Regions from separate parts of the Bacillus sp. WC2507 genome, predicted to be linked through region 3. Evidence: riboswitches for the same ligand, from Rfam matches in the RefSeq annotation. Region 3 holds a riboswitch; each other region holds the start of a gene.

The links. Region 3 has a riboswitch for S-adenosylmethionine ahead of metK (methionine adenosyltransferase). Riboswitches for the same ligand answer to the same signal wherever they lie in the genome.
Region 1: another riboswitch for S-adenosylmethionine. It lies ahead of mtnK (S-methyl-5-thioribose kinase); the one in region 3 lies ahead of metK (methionine adenosyltransferase).
Region 2: another riboswitch for S-adenosylmethionine. It lies ahead of ACUN28_RS24480 (LLM class flavin-dependent oxidoreductase); the one in region 3 lies ahead of metK (methionine adenosyltransferase).
Region 4: another riboswitch for S-adenosylmethionine. It lies ahead of ACUN28_RS20130 (MFS transporter); the one in region 3 lies ahead of metK (methionine adenosyltransferase).

The regions. Positions count from the first base shown of each region.
Region 1 is NZ_JBQXPN010000001.1:1,660,757-1,665,013, reverse strand. It holds gene ACUN28_RS09005 (3-hydroxybutyrate dehydrogenase) at 1-67, shown strand, start outside; gene ACUN28_RS09000 (YvrJ family protein) at 200-361, opposite strand; gene mtnA (S-methyl-5-thioribose-1-phosphate isomerase) at 436-1,491, opposite strand; gene mtnK (S-methyl-5-thioribose kinase) at 1,488-2,669, opposite strand; SAM riboswitch class I at 2,759-2,900, opposite strand; gene ACUN28_RS08985 (carbon-nitrogen family hydrolase) at 2,972-3,835, opposite strand; gene ACUN28_RS08980 (pyridoxal phosphate-dependent aminotransferase) at 3,850-4,257, shown strand, end outside.
Region 2 is NZ_JBQXPN010000001.1:4,634,975-4,639,231, forward strand. It holds gene ACUN28_RS24465 (FMN-dependent NADH-azoreductase) at 1-487, shown strand, start outside; partial or broken gene ACUN28_RS24470 (DAK2 domain-containing protein) at 562-852, opposite strand; gene ACUN28_RS24475 (ATP-grasp domain-containing protein) at 914-1,870, opposite strand; gene ACUN28_RS24480 (LLM class flavin-dependent oxidoreductase) at 1,863-2,921, opposite strand; SAM riboswitch class I at 3,005-3,111, opposite strand; gene ACUN28_RS24485 (hypothetical protein) at 3,357-3,563, shown strand; gene ACUN28_RS24490 (SMI1/KNR4 family protein) at 4,215-4,257, opposite strand, start outside.
Region 3 is NZ_JBQXPN010000001.1:960,563-964,819, reverse strand. It holds gene metK (methionine adenosyltransferase) at 1-742, opposite strand, end outside; SAM riboswitch class I at 910-1,031, opposite strand; gene pckA (phosphoenolpyruvate carboxykinase (ATP)) at 1,260-2,846, shown strand; gene ACUN28_RS05175 (hypothetical protein) at 3,137-3,334, shown strand; gene ACUN28_RS05170 (ATP synthase subunit I) at 3,607-3,990, opposite strand.
Region 4 is NZ_JBQXPN010000001.1:3,803,729-3,807,985, reverse strand. It holds gene ACUN28_RS20135 (DUF4153 domain-containing protein) at 1-945, shown strand, start outside; SAM riboswitch class I at 1,080-1,185, shown strand; gene ACUN28_RS20130 (MFS transporter) at 1,315-2,538, shown strand; gene ACUN28_RS20125 (arsenic resistance protein) at 2,594-3,559, opposite strand; gene ACUN28_RS20120 (FMN-dependent NADH-azoreductase) at 3,853-4,257, shown strand, end outside.

The DNA of each region.
Region 1 (4,257 bases), 700 kb from region 3:
AAGTGAAAAAGCTAAAGGGATAACTGGACAAGCTGTCGTTATCGATGGTGGTTATACTGCTCAATAAAGTGAAACTTTATTGAGTGGGGGTTTTCTTTATCCCCCACCTAACTTCTTTGCTTTCACTGAAGTTTAAGGTGGGGTCTTACTGCCCATTAATGCGGGATAAAAAATAAGGTTTGCTCACGAAGAGCAAACCTTATTTTTTATCCCGAGGATCGTCATACTGTAGTAATTGCCGCGGCAACTTTTCTATTGCAACAATTACCCCATCTAATTTACTTTCAATTCGATGGAGTAGATATAATGTTACAACAATGGGAAACCCTACATTACCTATCATTTTGATCCACTCTTCCATCTTTTTCGCCTCCTTTCATTATATAAATAAGAGAAAAGAACATATTTAGGCATAAAAAAACAAGCTATTATGTATTAGCTTGTTTTTTCAAACAATGATGCAATTTCTCGCTTATAATCCCCACGTATAATTCCTTTTTCAGTAATAATACCTGTAATTAATTCATTAGGTGTTACGTCAAATGCAGGATTATAAACATCAGTTCCAATTGGCGCCACTTGTTTCCCAAAAATTTTCGTAACTTCTGTTTCATCTCTTTCTTCAATAACAATTTCTGCACCTGTTTGTTTCGTAATATCAAACGTAGATAACGGAGCTGCAACGTAGAACGGGATATCGAAATACTTTGCTAATATCGCTAAATTCATTGTTCCGATTTTATTTGCTGTATCTCCATTTGCAACAATTCGGTCCGCCCCTACAATAATCGCGTTTATTTCTTTCGTTTGAATAGCATGCGCTGCCGTATTATCTGTAATAAGTGTTACATCAATATCTGCCTGTTTTAATTCCCAGGTCGTTAAACGTCCGCCTTGTAAAACAGGTCTCGTTTCACACGCATACGCATGTAAATGTACACCTTTTTCTTTCCCAATATAAAACGGTGCTAATGCAGTACCATATCTAGCAGTTGCAATACTGCCAGCGTTACAAATTGTTAAAATATTATTCCCGTCTTTAAAGCATGTTAATGCATGTTCTCCAATACTCCGGCATACCGCTTCATCTTCTTGCTGAATGAGAAGCGCTTCTTCTTCTAATATTTTTTGTGCTTCTTTTATTGTAGTAATATCTTGAATAGATTCTCTCATACGATCGATTGCCCAAAATAAATTGACTGCTGTCGGACGTGATGTTCCTAAATAATTACAATCTCTATTAAACTTCTTTTGAAATTCTTCCATATGTACAGTGTTATATTTTTTGGATGCAAGCGCCAAGCCAAATGCAGCTACAATTCCAATTGCAGGTGCTCCTCGCACTTCTAACATGACAATACTCTTCCATACCTCTTCAATCGTCGTTAATGTTTTATATTCTGTGCTATGCGGCAACTTTGTTTGATTTAATACTGCAATAGCATCCCCTTTCCAACTGACAGACCTCGGAATAGTAACAATTGTACTCATGCTTTTATCCCTCCAGAAACCGTCTGTTGAAATAATGTTCGGAACAGTTGAATATCAGCACTCTTAGATTCATATTTTATTAGTTCTTTACCTAAGGATAGCGCTTGTTTCTTAGCTTGAATTCTCGCTTCTTTATTTGCTATTTCATCTAAATCAGCTACATGTGCTAAGCCAATTGTTCTACGGATAAGCTCACATCCGGCAAATCCGACAGCATCCGTAAAAATATTTTGCAAAATAATTGGTAGCCATTGCTTTTCTTTCGTATATGCCTCTACACCTTCTCCAATCCATAACCTCGTAAAAGTTTCTACAAAATAACTCCACGTCTTCTCTATATGGAAAAATAGCAAATTTCTCTGTTCTTCTTCTCTAGATAGAGCATTTAATAATAGATTTGCAATAAATTGACCAAGATCAAATCCAAATGGGCCATATGTTGCAAATTCCGGATCAATCACTTTCGTTTCAGAAGGTGATGAAAAAATACTACCAGTATGTAAATCACCGTGAATAAGCGCTTCTTTTCTCGTTAAAAATTTATATTTATATTGCGCGACTTTTAACTTTAAAGTTTTGTCACTCCACAATTCATCAACCGCTAGTTGTAACTCCGGCTCATAATCATTCGTATCGTAATGACCGAACGGATCTGTAAACACTAAATCTTCTGTAATCTTACAAAGGTCTGGGTTTACAAATGTACCTTCTAGTACCCTTTTCTCTTCTGACTGCAAACCGAAATCTGAGGTGTAAAATAAAACATGTGCTAGAAAACGACCGATATGCTGAGATAAAAGTGGGTACTCTTCTCCGCCTATCAATCCCCTTCTTGTAATTGTTAACCTTGATAAGTCTTCTATGACTGTTACCGCTAACTCTTCATCATGACTGTACACTACCGGAACATAATCTGGTACATACTTCGCAAAGATTTGCAGTGCCTTGCTTTCAATCGTTGCTCTTTTTATAGACAATGGCCAGCTCTCACCAACTACTTTCGCATATGGCAATGCTTGTTTTAATATAATAGACTTCTCTCCATCATCTAATTTGAACACGTAATTTAAATTTCCATCTCCAATTTCATGACAAACTACATTTGCTTTCTTTTCAAAATAACCGTGTTCTTTTGCATATTGTATAGCTGTTGTTTCAGTTAATGAATAATATCCCATCGTCTTCTCCCCCTTTTAAATTCAGAGGTTTTTCTAACACAGAAAAACCTCTTTCCACTAAGAAAGAGGTTTGAAGTTTATCTTCTCCCCTCTTATCTGCCAGAAAGTAAACTTTCTGCTGGAATTAGCACCGTGCCTTTTGGCGTAAATAAACGCCCCATTTCACAATGGTATTACGGTCGGTTGCTGGGCTTCATCGGGCCAAATCCCTCCACCTGCTCTTGATAAGAGTTGTATAATTTTTTGAATTTTTAACTTTATGTTGAAGACTATACCAAGAATAAAAATCACTTGTCAACATTTTATTTGTATAATTCTGGACGACGATCTGCAAAAACCGGAATTCCTTTGCGTACTTCTTTAATTTTCTCGAATGTAAGCTCTCCAAATAAAATTGATTCTTCTTCATTCGCTTCCACAACAACTTCGCCCCAAGGATCGACAATTAAAGAATGACCGGCAAACTCATTATTCGGATCCTTTCCTGCCCTATTACATGCAACAACATAACACTGATTTTCGACTGCTCTTGCTTGCAATAACAAACGCCAATGTGCTAAACGAACTAATGGCCATTCTGCTACAACAAATAAAACCTTTGCACCTTTAGCAGTATGAACACGCATCCACTCTGGGAAACGAATGTCATAACAAATTGTGCCGGCGCACTCAACATCATCTAGCTTAAATTCACCTGTACTATTTCCAGCGATTAAATATTTATGTTCATCCATAAGCTGAAATAAATGAACTTTACTATATTCATTGACTAGTTCTCCTTCCTTGTTTACTACATACATTGTATTTGTAACACCTTGCTCTGCTTGCTTCGCTATAGACCCACCGACAATATGTACACCATATTGCTTCGACCATTCTTTCAGCTTTTCTTTCGTTTGCAATCCATCCCTATCTGCAATTTCAGAAAGTCTTGTTAAATCATATCCTGTTGTCCATAGTTCTGGTAAGACGATAACATCTGGTCTTTCCTTCATCGCTTCGCTTATTTTACTTTTAGCGTTCTCAATATTTTTTTCTACATCTCCAAAGACAATATCCATTTGAATACATGCGACTTTCATTTTGTCAGCCCCATTCATAATTTTTTCTTTACAAAATACTGGAAAGATTATATCATTTGTCACTAGAATTGTAACAACTTTCAAAAGAGGTGGAAAGTATGAAATTATTTCAACCTTCTGAGATAGTAACATCATTGCCAACACAATTTTTCGCTTCACTTGTTGCAAAAGTTAACAAAGTCGTTGCAGCTGGTCACGATGTTATTAATCTAGGTCAAGGTAATCCAGATCAACCAACACCGCAGCATATCGTAAAAGCTTTACAAAATGCTGCTGAAAAGACCGTTCATCATAAATATCCGCCATTTCGCGGACACGAAAGCTTAAAAGAAGCCGTGGCAACATTCTATCAACGTGAATATGATGTAGTAGTAAATCCAAAAACAGAAGTTGCTATTTTGTTTGGCGGAAAGGCTGGATTAGTAGAGTTACCAGTTTGTTTTACAAACCCTGGTGATACTATTCTTGTTCCAGATCCAGGCTATCCAGATTATTTATCAGGAGTT
Region 2 (4,257 bases), 3.7 Mb from region 3:
AATGATAGATAAAACTGTTTTAAGCGCATGGGAAAAACAAGGAACTGAACAAGAGTTAACCGGTGAAGAACAAAAAGTAACGGAGCGTATGTCCGAAATTTTACAACAATTTAAAAGTGCAAATACGTATGTTATCGTATTACCTTTGCACAATTTTAATATTCCATCAAAGTTAAAAGATTACATGGACAATATCATGATTGCACGTGAAACATTTAAATATACTGAAACTGGATCAGTGGGACTACTTAAAGATGGAAGAAGAATGCTTGTTATACAAGCAAGTGGAGGAATCTATACAAATGATGATTGGTATACAGAAGTGGAATACTCTCATAAATATTTAAAAGCAATGTTTAATTTCCTTGGTATTGAAGATTATCAAATCGTTCGTGCACAAGGAACAGCAGTACTAGATCCAAATGAAGTATTACAAAATGCCTATAAAGAAGTTGAAGAGGCTGCTTCTAGATTGGCTAACAAATAAAAGTTTTCACTGGAAGAATGATGGTTATCAATAAAGATCCCCTCCACCTTAAGGCAGAGGGGACTTTCCAATTCCTACTTCAAACTACCCGCAATCTCCGTAAAGATAACTCCAAGTGCATGCGCACCTGCATCTGGATAGCCTAAACTTCTTTCACCAACTGTACCGGCGCGGCCCATGCGAGCTACGATTTCTTTCGTATACTCTGCGCCTTTGACCGCTGCTTCTGCTCCTTTTTCAAAGGCAGTTTTCATGTCTTCTTCGTTTGAAGCGCTAGCTAACCAAGAGTCTACACATGGAGCAAGTGCATCAACAAGTGTTTTGTCACCAACTACTGCTCCTCTACCGAATGACCTTTCACCTATAAAATCTGCTATCTCTTCTTTTTTCCTATATTTGCACCAGAACCTTATTTTTTAATCAACATTATTTAACTGACTCTACTTGTTTTTCTAATTCTCTTCCAAGGAATGTAGCAAGTTCAAGCATACCAAATTGATTCGCTACAGACTCTGCGTCAGAATTATAGTTTGTATTTGTATTAATATCATACGTATAAATTGTTCCATCCGCACTGCGAATAAATTCAATACCAGCAACGGTAATCTCATTTTCTTTCAAAAACTCTTTGTATTGTTCAATAATTGGCTCTTGGAAGTCTGATATAATTTCAAATTTTGTTGACGTCTCTTTCTTACCCTCTTCTCCTACTGGGCAAAAAGCATCTTGAATCGAACATGCATCTGCTGGACAAAGTTCAAATCCTTCTGATGTATCTACTTTAACCGCATATACAAACTGGCCCCCTACAAACTCACAACGTGTAATATATGATTCGGGTGCTTCAATATATTGCTGGATTAAAGTAATTCCATCAATGGGTTCTTCAAATGCCGGACCATCCAAATATTGTTCTAAAGCATCAATGGAATGAAAGAGTTGAACACCAAGGCCTTTACCTGCACGGTTATGCTTTGTAATGAACGGTACTTCCCCTAACTCCTTTGCTGCTTTTACTATATGATCACGGCCAACAGCACCAATTGTTTTCGGCACTTGTATCCCAAATTTTCTTAATGCTGCATATTGATTCAATTTACTTACTTCAAGGCGTAATGCACGAGATCCGTTAAATACTGTTCGTCCGTGTCCCTCTAGCCAAGCAAGAACACCTTCAGTCAACTCAGGTGCATATCGATGCCCTCTCGTATGTGAAGAAGCACTCATGCGGCTATAAAAAACACCTTTGGGAGGTTCTTGTTCTAATGAAAGTGTTCCTTCATTTAAAAGCCATTCCTCATACGGTAACTCCAGTTCTTCCAACCTTTTCACTAAATGATCCGTCCATTCCTTATTCTCATGTAATATGTAAATTTTACTCATTTGTAATCAATTCCTTTCTTTTTGCTTCAACTAATGGCATCACTTTTTCAGAAAATCGTTTCATCTCTTCAAGCTGCGGTGAAAATTGTAAAAGTAATAACGTAACACCCACTTTTTCAAAAGCAAGTATCCTTTCTGCAATTTGTTCTGGTGTTCCGATTAAATTAGGACGTAACCCGCGATTAGATACGGAATAATCATTGAGCTTCACTTGCTGTTCCAAATGCGATTTACTAATAAAGTCTTGGTAACCCGCATAACCTAACGCATCGTCTTTCACATCCGTTATGCGTCTCCATTCTTCTAATGCCTCTTCTTCTGTATCACGACAAATGACGTAAGCCGCAAGCCCGAATGACTGCAATGGCTCCTCTGTAACTTTCTTTCTACGATTCTTCATATCTTCTATTTTCACAGATACTTCTTCCACTGTTCCCCCGTGCATTACATATGCATCCGCGTGATTTACAATGACCTCTTTTCCTCGCTCACTCTCACCACCTGCATAAAGCTTAATTCCTTGTTTCTGAACAGGTTTTGGACTTAAATGCGTATGATGAAGCTCATAAAAGTTCCCTTTATAAGAAAACTCTTCTTCTTTCCAAAGCTCCTTCAAAACTGTTACAAATTCCTCTGTGCGATCATATCTTTCATCATGTGCAGTAAATACTCCGCCGTACTGTCTGGCTTCTTCTTCCCACCATGCCGAAACTACATTCAATGTAAAACGGCCATTACTTAATTGATCGATATTTGCTGCCATTTTCGCTGTAACTGCTGGATTATGGAAGCCAGGTCTTACAGCTGTCATAATCTCTAATCTATCCGTCACTGCTGCAAGTGCTGCCGCAGTTGTCCACGCTTCTAAACTTGGTGCTGAAACACCTTTTATATCATTTAAATTTAATTCTGCAATAAGTGTTGTTGAAAAACCTAATTGTTCTGCCTCTTGCGCTGCTTGTTTTGCATACTCAAACGTAGGCGGCATAGATTCATCATCTACATTTCGAAGCCATCCCCCAAAAATCGGTAACCAAAAACCGTACTCCACTACCTATTCCCCCTTTATCCCTTAGCCATAAAAAAAGGCTACTCTTATCGAAATAAGAGTAGCCTTCTTGACTAAGGGAACCGCTCTTATCTTTCAGGTGTTTCTTCACCTGCAGGATTTGGCACCTTTCGTCTAAAACGAGGTTGCCGAAGTTTCATAGGGCCCGTCCCTCCACTTCTCAACATAAGAATTGTTTGTGTGATTTTCATTTATTATAATCATCAGAATAATAAAAATCAATATTTTAATACTTATTTTTCCGATATACATTAAATGATATATGAAAAACCATATTGTTATAGAGATTTATAAGGGTATTATGTTGCTTTACTTGCGAATATATAAAGGGCTATGGTGTCTTATGTCGAAAACATCATGTATAACCAAGTTGCTTTACTTCTATCTTAAAAACACAGCAAAAGAGGTGTTAGTAGCATGAAAAATAAACGATGTGAGAATTGTGGTTCTACTACATTTAAAGAAGGAAGAGTTGGATCTGCTTATCATGCATATGTTTGTGAAGATGATTCTAGTAGGCTCTTTTCAGTAGGGAAACGTTGCAAACTCTTAACTACATTTTGTTTAGAATGTGGTGAGGTGAAATCATTTAGAGTGGAGAAGCCGGAGATATTTAATGAATAAAACATTAGAATCGAGATGTCCTTCAACCTAATTCTCTTGGTAGACGTGGTTGTAGTTAATACAAATACCATTCCGGTGGAGGCACCATAGGGTGTCTTTTTTTAGTCAGGAATAAGTTTTTACTGCGGTACATATGAAAATAAATCATCTGATTATAAAAATAAAAAAACGCTCATTTGAGCGTTTCATCTATATAATACCTAATAATTACTTTTTCTTCACTTTGATCTAATAACTCTTTATACTTCAATATTACGTCAGCCCCACGGCTCTCCATGCGTATATTGTATAACGCTTGTTGTATTAACCTTTGATTGTTCCGTTGAAACATTTACTCCATATATAATTCCTGAAAACAAATTATATGAACTATGAGCTAATATAGCCGAAAAAAGACCGTATCTTAAGAAAAGTAAAGCATATATAAATAGAATGCGAAATTCAATACACTAGGCTCATGCATGAGTGCAGACACAAAACTTGTAGACAATATCCATACCCAAACGTATTTACTGTTTCTTTCTACAAATAAATTTAAATACAATTTATTAAACACATTAGAATGCTCTTTCGCATTATTAGCCAACCATAATATTGCTGCATAAGGCCCATATCTTTTCAAAATACAGTGGTTTTCATATGTCCCTAAAATTATAACAATAACTTTTCTACACCTACGCCATCTATTAATAAC
Region 3 (4,257 bases):
CAATTACGAAGCGGCCAGTTGGGTTAATGAAGAATTTCGTTTCTCCATCCATTAATTCCGCTGGAACTACAGCCTTAATTACATGCTCTTTTAAATCGCGATCGATTTCTTCCCATGTAACATCTGGATGATGCTGTGTAGAAATTACAATTGTATCTACACGTACAGGTTTACCATTTTCATCATACTCAACTGTAACTTGCGTTTTTCCATCCGGACGTAAGTATGATAATGTGTCATCTTTACGTACTTCAGTTAAACGACGAGCTAATTTGTGAGCAAGCGAGATTGGAAGTGGCATTAATTCTTGTGTCTCATTACATGCGAAACCAAACATTAAACCTTGGTCTCCTGCACCAATTGCCTCAATCTCAGCGTCAGTCATTTGACCTTCGCGTGCTTCTAGCGCTTGGTCAACACCCATAGCGATGTCAGCAGATTGCTCATCGATAGATGTTAAAACTGCACAAGTTTCTGCATCGAATCCGTATTTTGCGCGTGTGTAACCAATGCCTTGAATTGTTTCACGAACGATTTTTGGAATATCTACGTAAGTAGAAGTCGTAATTTCCCCCGCTACCAATACTAAACCAGTTGTTACAGTTGTTTCACAAGCTACACGTGCATTTGCGTCTTTTGATAAGATCGCATCTAAAATTGAATCAGAAATTTGGTCACAAATTTTATCTGGATGTCCTTCAGTTACAGACTCAGATGTGAACAGATGACGTTTTTTTGTCATGTGGTAAACCTCCCTACAGTAATTGTATATATTGTACGGAACTCATCCTTAATTTGCCACAAACTGCGACATACATTTATTCTCCCACAAGCATACAGAAAAACCTTTCCTACTTTACATAGAGGAAAGGTTTAATTTGCTACTTGCATACTGCTTTTTGCCCTTTGCTCTTATCGTTCGAGACCATTAGCCTCGCACAGGTTTTAGCACCTATTCACCTGTATTTACCACTACAAATGAGGTTGCTGGGCTTCATCGGGCCTGTCCCTCCGCCAGCTCGGGATAAGAGAGTATCCGTCCCAACCTATACTAAAGAAATGATATTCATTTGTCAATTAATATTCACATTTTCCTGAAAGTTTTTCTCAATGCGCCTAAAGTGAATTATTAATAAGGAAATAATGTATTCACACAAACAAATAGAAATAAATAGTATACATTATTTATATAATTGTGTTATACTCTTGTTGGGGATTACGAGAAATATTTCATTAAATGAAAAGGATGGTATATAAATATGAGTACTGTGAATGTCCAAATTGGTTTACACGAATTATTGAACGGAAGCAATGCACAGATTCAACTAAGTGTTCCGCAATTAGTGGAAAAAGTATTAATGCGAAATGAAGGGAAATTAACTTCTACTGGTGCGGTTTCTGCTTCAACAGGAAAATATACAGGACGTTCTCCTAAAGATAAATTTATTGTGAAAGAAGCATCGGTTGCTGACAAAATTGCTTGGGGAGCTGTGAATCAACCGATTTCTGAAGAACATTTTAATAAATTATATACTAAAGTTTTAGAATACTTAAAAGAAAAAGAAGAGTTATTCGTCTTCAATGGATTTGCAGGCGCTGACCGCAATTACCGCCTACCAATTCAAGTTATTAACGAATATGCATGGCACAATTTATTTGTACATCAATTATTCATTCGTCCAACTGAAGAAGAATTAACAACTCATGAATCAGAGTTCACAATTGTTTCTGCGCCGAATTTCAAAGCTGATCCAGCTGTTGACGGTACAAACTCTGAAGCATTCATTATGGTTTCATTCGAAAAACGTATCGTACTAATTGGTGGTACAGAATACGCTGGAGAAATGAAAAAATCAATCTTCTCTATTATGAACTTCTTACTACCTGAACAAGATATTCTTTCTATGCATTGCTCTGCAAACGTAGGTGAAGAAGGTGACGTAGCACTATTCTTCGGTTTATCTGGAACAGGTAAAACAACATTATCTGCTGATCCAAACCGTAAATTAATTGGTGATGATGAGCATGGTTGGTCTGATAACGGCGTATTCAATATTGAAGGCGGTTGCTACGCAAAATGTGTAAACCTTTCTCACGAGAAAGAACCACAAATTTTCGATGCAATCAAATTTGGATCTGTTTTAGAAAACGTTATCATTAATAACCAAACGCGTATTGCAGACTATAACGATACTACTTTAACAGAAAATACTCGTGCTGCATACCCTATGCATGCGATCGACAATATCGTACTGCCAAGTGTTGCTGGACACCCAAATACAATCATTTTCTTAACTGCTGATGCATCTGGCGTATTGCCTCCAATCAGTAAGTTATCAAAAGAACAAGCTATGTACCATTTCTTAAGTGGCTACACTAGTAAACTAGCAGGAACAGAGCGTGGTGTTACATCTCCGCAAGCAACATTCTCAACTTGCTTCGGTTCACCATTCTTACCACTTGATGCATCTCGCTATGCTGAAATGCTTGGTGAAAAAATCGAGAAACACGATGCGAAAGTATTCTTAGTAAACACTGGCTGGACTGGTGGCGAATACGGCGTTGGTAAACGTATGAACTTAGGTTACACTCGTGCAATGATTCAAGCTGCATTAAGCGGTGAACTTGCGAAAACTGAAACAGCTACACATAACATCTTCGGTCTTGAAGTTCCACTTCACGTACCAGGTGTACCAGACGAAGTGTTAATGCCTGAACAAACTTGGGCTGATAAAGCTGCTTACAAAGCGAAAGCAATCGAGCTTGCAAATGAATTCAAAGCTAACTTCAAAAAGTTCGACAGCGTTTCTGAAGATATTATTAACTTAGGCGGTCCAATCGCTTAAGTGCAAACTTTCTTTTGGAATCATCCTTTTACTCATATGAATAAGTGTCGTGTAACCGTAAAGTTCCGCGTACTCACCGACAAAACCCAATGCGGCTTAACGGTTACACACACTTACATAAAAAAGAAGCTTACGTTTTTGCGTAAGCTTCTTTCTATGTCTTATATAAAGTGAAACGTTAATCTCTTCATCTGTGGCTTAGTTTGTTAATTTACAGAAATTTCACTTTATATTTATTTACTTTTAGTTTTTCATGATACAATTTACATATATAGGAAGGGGTGAAGCCTATGAGAAATTTTTCTCGTACAGGAAAAATTTTATTCAGTTATGGAGCGATCCAAATGTTTTGGGGACTTGTGATGCTTAACGCTAATTTATTCGAGCATACAAGTGAAACAATAAAATATATTATTCTAATTACTGGAATAGCTTTTTGTATTATATCCAACTTTTTCAAAAAACCTAAGAGTCATACTAATACGTGATTTCATATTAACTTATTAGAAGCGTAAACCTGTATTTTATGCAAAGTTACGCTTCCTGTTGTACTATTCATCGCTGGATCTCTTATTCCAGGGTAAATCCATTTTCACACGTACAACTTACGTATTCGAACATATGAATTATATCTCTACTCGCTACATCCTTCTGGTTTTACTTCGCGTGGGGCTCAAACAGGCCCTAACCGCTTCTATCCCCCGCCGGATCCTCTATCCCATCTAAAAAGAGGCTTTTTATCTTTTATCTTTTTATCTTTTTAGCTCTTCGTTAATTCTTCCTCATCTTTCATACTATAGTATCCTAAATTCACAACAATTAAGAAATAACCACCCATAATCCCTACTGCAAATGCCCACATCACCATGTGGTGCTCAATTTCGTACATAATAATAGCACCTAAAATAGCAGCTGCAAAGCGATTAAACATACCGAGCGTTGGTGCTTTCGTTTTCTTTACGATACTATCTCCAAGCTTTTCAATCCGTCTTCCTAAAAGCCAAACGCAATACATACTTACGATAAGTCCAATTCCAGCACCTAGGAAATGAGCTGAAAACGGTGTTAACATCCAGCCTAGTAAAAGAAAACCTAGTAAATAATACGATTGAATTTTAAACGATCTTAATGACATACTAATCATGCTGTTCTCCTCTTCAGTAATTTTTATCCCGCATTAACGGGCAGTAAGACCCTCACCTCAAAATTCAGCGGAAGCAAAGAAGTTAGGTGGGGGATCAACCACCCGTAAAAGCCCGATTGGTTCAACTAATAATCAGTGGGGGATGAACAAAACCCCCACTGATTATTAGTTGAACTTTATCTATCCAACAAAAAATTTCTTTCAAGTTTATACTGCTTACATCCATTTCAATCAAATTAAAAACAACATAAACGATATGTTTACGTT
Region 4 (4,257 bases), 2.8 Mb from region 3:
GCTTTTGGTGTAATTCCTTTTATTGCTGCTTATTTTATTTACAATAATACGCCGAAAAAAAGTATTATTTATTTCCTTGCAGCGTTGTTCTTAATTGCCGGGTTGTATCTTAATATGTTGCCATTAAATTATAAAGACAGCAGTATCCTTGCGTATTTACATCTTCCTATATTGTTATGGGTCTTAGTAGGACTTGCGTTTACGGGAAATGAATATTCAAAAGGCAGTACAAGATTAGCTTATATTAAATTTAATTTAGAATATTGTCTTCTCTACGCGAGCATGGCAGTGAGTGGAATGATACTAGCAGTATTCACTATGCGATTATTTAGCTTTGTTGACTTGGATATAGGAGAATTCTATTTTAGTAATGTTGTTTTATTTGGAGCTGCCGCTCTCGCTGTAGTGGCTGCATATTTAGTATCAATGAATCTTAAACTTGCTAAAAATATTACACCATACATATCTAAAATTTTTAGTCCGCTCGTCCTGATCACATTGTTGATCTATCTTATAACGGTTATATGGGTTGGGAAAAATCCGTTCTTGGACCGCAATTTCCTAATGGCCTTCAACGGAATACTCCTTGGTGTATTGGCTGTTACTATATTTTCTATCGTTGAGAGTGACTCAGACGAGAAAAAGAACATTTCAGATTATATAAATTGTGCCCTAATTGTTTTGGCGCTTATTATTGACACTGTGGCATTATCAGCTATCGTATTCAGACTTTCTTCTTACGGTATTACACCTAATAGACTTGCTGTTTTAGGCGTAAACATACTGATTTGGGCAAATCTCATTTGGATTATGTTTTCCTATATGCGTTTTCTACAAAACAAATCAGGACCGAGAGCTATCCAAGATGCCGTCACGAAGTATTTGCCAATCTACGGACTTTGGGCAGCTTTCGTTATATTTACGTTTCCTTTAATTTTTAATTAGAAAGGCTTTATTAACGTAACGACAAAATTGTTAAAAGAGGATGATAGATGTCATCTTCTTTTAACTGTATAGAAAAACATATTGAAATTATTTTGATGTAAAATATAATGAATTTAGATAATTAAATAAGAAACTTCTTATTAAGAGAGGTGGAGGGACTGGCCCTTCGAAGCCTCAGCAACCTAATGTTAAATAAAGGTGCTAAATCCTGTAGGGTCTAAAAGTCCTAATAGATAAGAAAATGGGTATAAGTAAACCTTCTTCTTATTTTGAAGAAGGTTTTTTGTCATATAAATGGAGAATTAGAAAGGTGGTGATACAGAAGCGAAAGAATTAAAGAAAATATAGAAGAAGAAACCGGAGGGCGTAGTGAATAATCAAGTTGGAAGTTTAAAAGAGGATAGCACTAGTGATAGTATTTGGAGCAATAAAGTTTTTTCGTATTTTTTCTTAGCAAGTTGTATTTCTTTGATAGGCAATTCAATGGTTACGCTCGTTTTACCGTTATGGGTAATGAAATTAACGAATTCTCCAATACTTGTTTCTGGGGTAAACATTGCAATAGCAACGACGGCAATTCTGTTTGCACCTGTAACAGGAACGTTAGCAGATCGAATGTCGCGAAGAAAGCTTATGATAATTGCGGATGTTATGAGATGTATCGTTATGATTTTAATTGCAGTTATAGCATTTTACAATAAAATGCTATACATTCCGTTACTACTTTTACTTATTATACGTTCGATGGGGAGTGCCTTATTTACACCAGCTTCAAATGCAGCATTAGTAACATATGTGGAAGAAAAGCATGTTCAACAGGCGATTACACTGAGGCAAATATCAATACAAATCATATCGGTTGCCATTCCTTTAATGGCGAGTTTTTTAATTAGTATTTTTAGTTTTCATGGAGTATTTGTATTAGATTCACTCACATTCTTTATATCTTTTTTAATTTTAATGAACATCAAATTTCCACGTGAGTTGAAAATAGAAAAGAAAAAGCCTTTTTACGAAGACTTTAAAGAGGGCTTCTCCATATTTAATAGTAATCAATCATTGAAAACATTGCTTATGAGCGCTGTGGTTATTAATTTACTTGGAGCGGCGTGTATGCTTTCACTACAAGTAATAGTTGTTAGAGAAATGGACCTTTCTACGGGATGGTATAGTATAGTTTTTGCGGCATCACCGATAGGGATTTTAATAGGAGCATTTATTACTAAAAAGATTCGTACATATAAAACGATTACGACTGCTTTTATATGTACTGCTATTATGGGGATTTTTAATGCTGCAATGGGTACGACGTTAAATCCGGTATTATTTTCAGTTTATTATTTTTTATCAGGAATTGCATTTGGAGTGAGTAATGTATATTTTGGAGTACTGTATAGAAAATTAATTCCAAATGAAGTGCAAGGGAGATTTTTTGGTTTTTTAAATTCATTATTATTGGTATCAACTCCAGTTGGAATTGCAATAACAGGGTATTCATTAGAGTCAATTTCAGCTTCTATTCTATTTATTATAATTGGTATTATTACGTTTTTAGTTTCAGTTATTTCGTTTGTGATGATAAATAAGAAATAAGTGTTGTATGAAATTTTTCAAAAACAAAAAACGTCCCATAACAGGACGTTTTTTATTATGTATATTGTTGTTTTCTCTTAATAAGCAACAACACTTGTGAAACACAAGCAAGTACTGGCAGTTCAATCAACGGTCCAATAACTAACGCGAGAGCGATAAGAGGTTCGTCTGGAAAAGCGGTCACAGCAATAGCGAGTGCAACAGGTGAGTTTCTTGCTAAAGTTGTTAAGTTTAGACTTACTGTATCTTTATAAGATAAACGCATCATGCGTCCGATAAATTGTCCGAGTACAAAATTAATGATGAAGAACAATAGAACAGGAATGAGTAATAATAAAACGACTTTCATATTTTGTAGTAAATATTTTCCTTGTGATGCAAACATCGCTACTATTGCTAAACTTAAAAATACAATTTGGGCAGAGCTGAAAAACGGAATGAGTTTATTCTCGAGTGTTTCAGCTTTTTTCATTTTATTCATAATGAATTTTGTAGCGTGTGCAAGTAAAAATGGTAAGACGATTACGATAACAATACTTTCTACTAAAACAGAAACTGCTACAGTCTTCATAACACCAGCAAATAAAAATAAATAAATGGGAAGGAGTAGTACTTGCAAAATTAAATTTACCGGTAAAATCGCTGTAGAAAGTGCTACATTACCTTTCGCTATTTCAGTAAAGATTAAGTACCAATCTGTACATGGAGTAACCATTAACATAATAAATCCAACCCAAAGTGCTGGATGATCGGAAAGAAATAGTGCTCCTAATCCCCAAGCGAGGAGAGGTGTCCATACAAAATTAATAGTAAGGCTCGTTCCAGCAAATTTTAAATTACGAAATCCATTTTTTATTTCTTTTAAAGGGATGCTGAGGAATAATCCATATAGCATGAAAAATAAGAAGGGAACAATAAATTTGTCTGAATACATATGTATGACATTAAATTGTCCAAGTATGATGCCGCATGTAACAGCAAAAAGAATAATAAAAGTTTGAATCTTTTCTATAGTGCTCATGAATAAATCCTTTCTAAATATGAATTTTCCTCTCTAAGTTTATTATACAAGTAATAAAGTCGTATTTGGTGTTCAATTGTATTTTAGTTAATATTTTTAATTCGAGATTTAAATTAATATTAAAAGTTACTTGACTAAAGTAAGTGGCTATATTACAATCACTTACATAAGGTAATTAAATAACAAAAAGTTTTGATTAGCTTTATTTAAGGTATCAATTGGAACTTTTTATTAGAATAAGAATTTTTATGATGATGAATAATGAATATGATAAGAAAGTTTAGGTGAAGAAAGTGGGATTATTTAGCTCGTTATTTGGTAAAAAAGAAGAAAATACAAAAGTAGAGGGGAATAAAAAAATGTCAAAAGTATTATTTGTAAAAGCAAACGATCGTCCAGCGGAGCAAGCAGTTAGTTCAAAAATGTATGAAACATTTGTAAGTACTTATAAAGAAGCAAATCCGAATACAGAAATTACAGAGTTAGATTTATTTGCATTAGATCTTCCTTATTACGGAAATATTGCTATTTCAGGTGGATACAAACGTAGCCAAGGTATGGAGTTAACAGCTGAAGAAGAGAAGGCAGTTGCTACAGTAGATCAATATTTAAATCAGTTTTTAGAAGCGGATAAAGTTGTATTTGCGTTCCCATTATGGAACTTTACAGTACCAGCACCATTAATCACATATATTTCA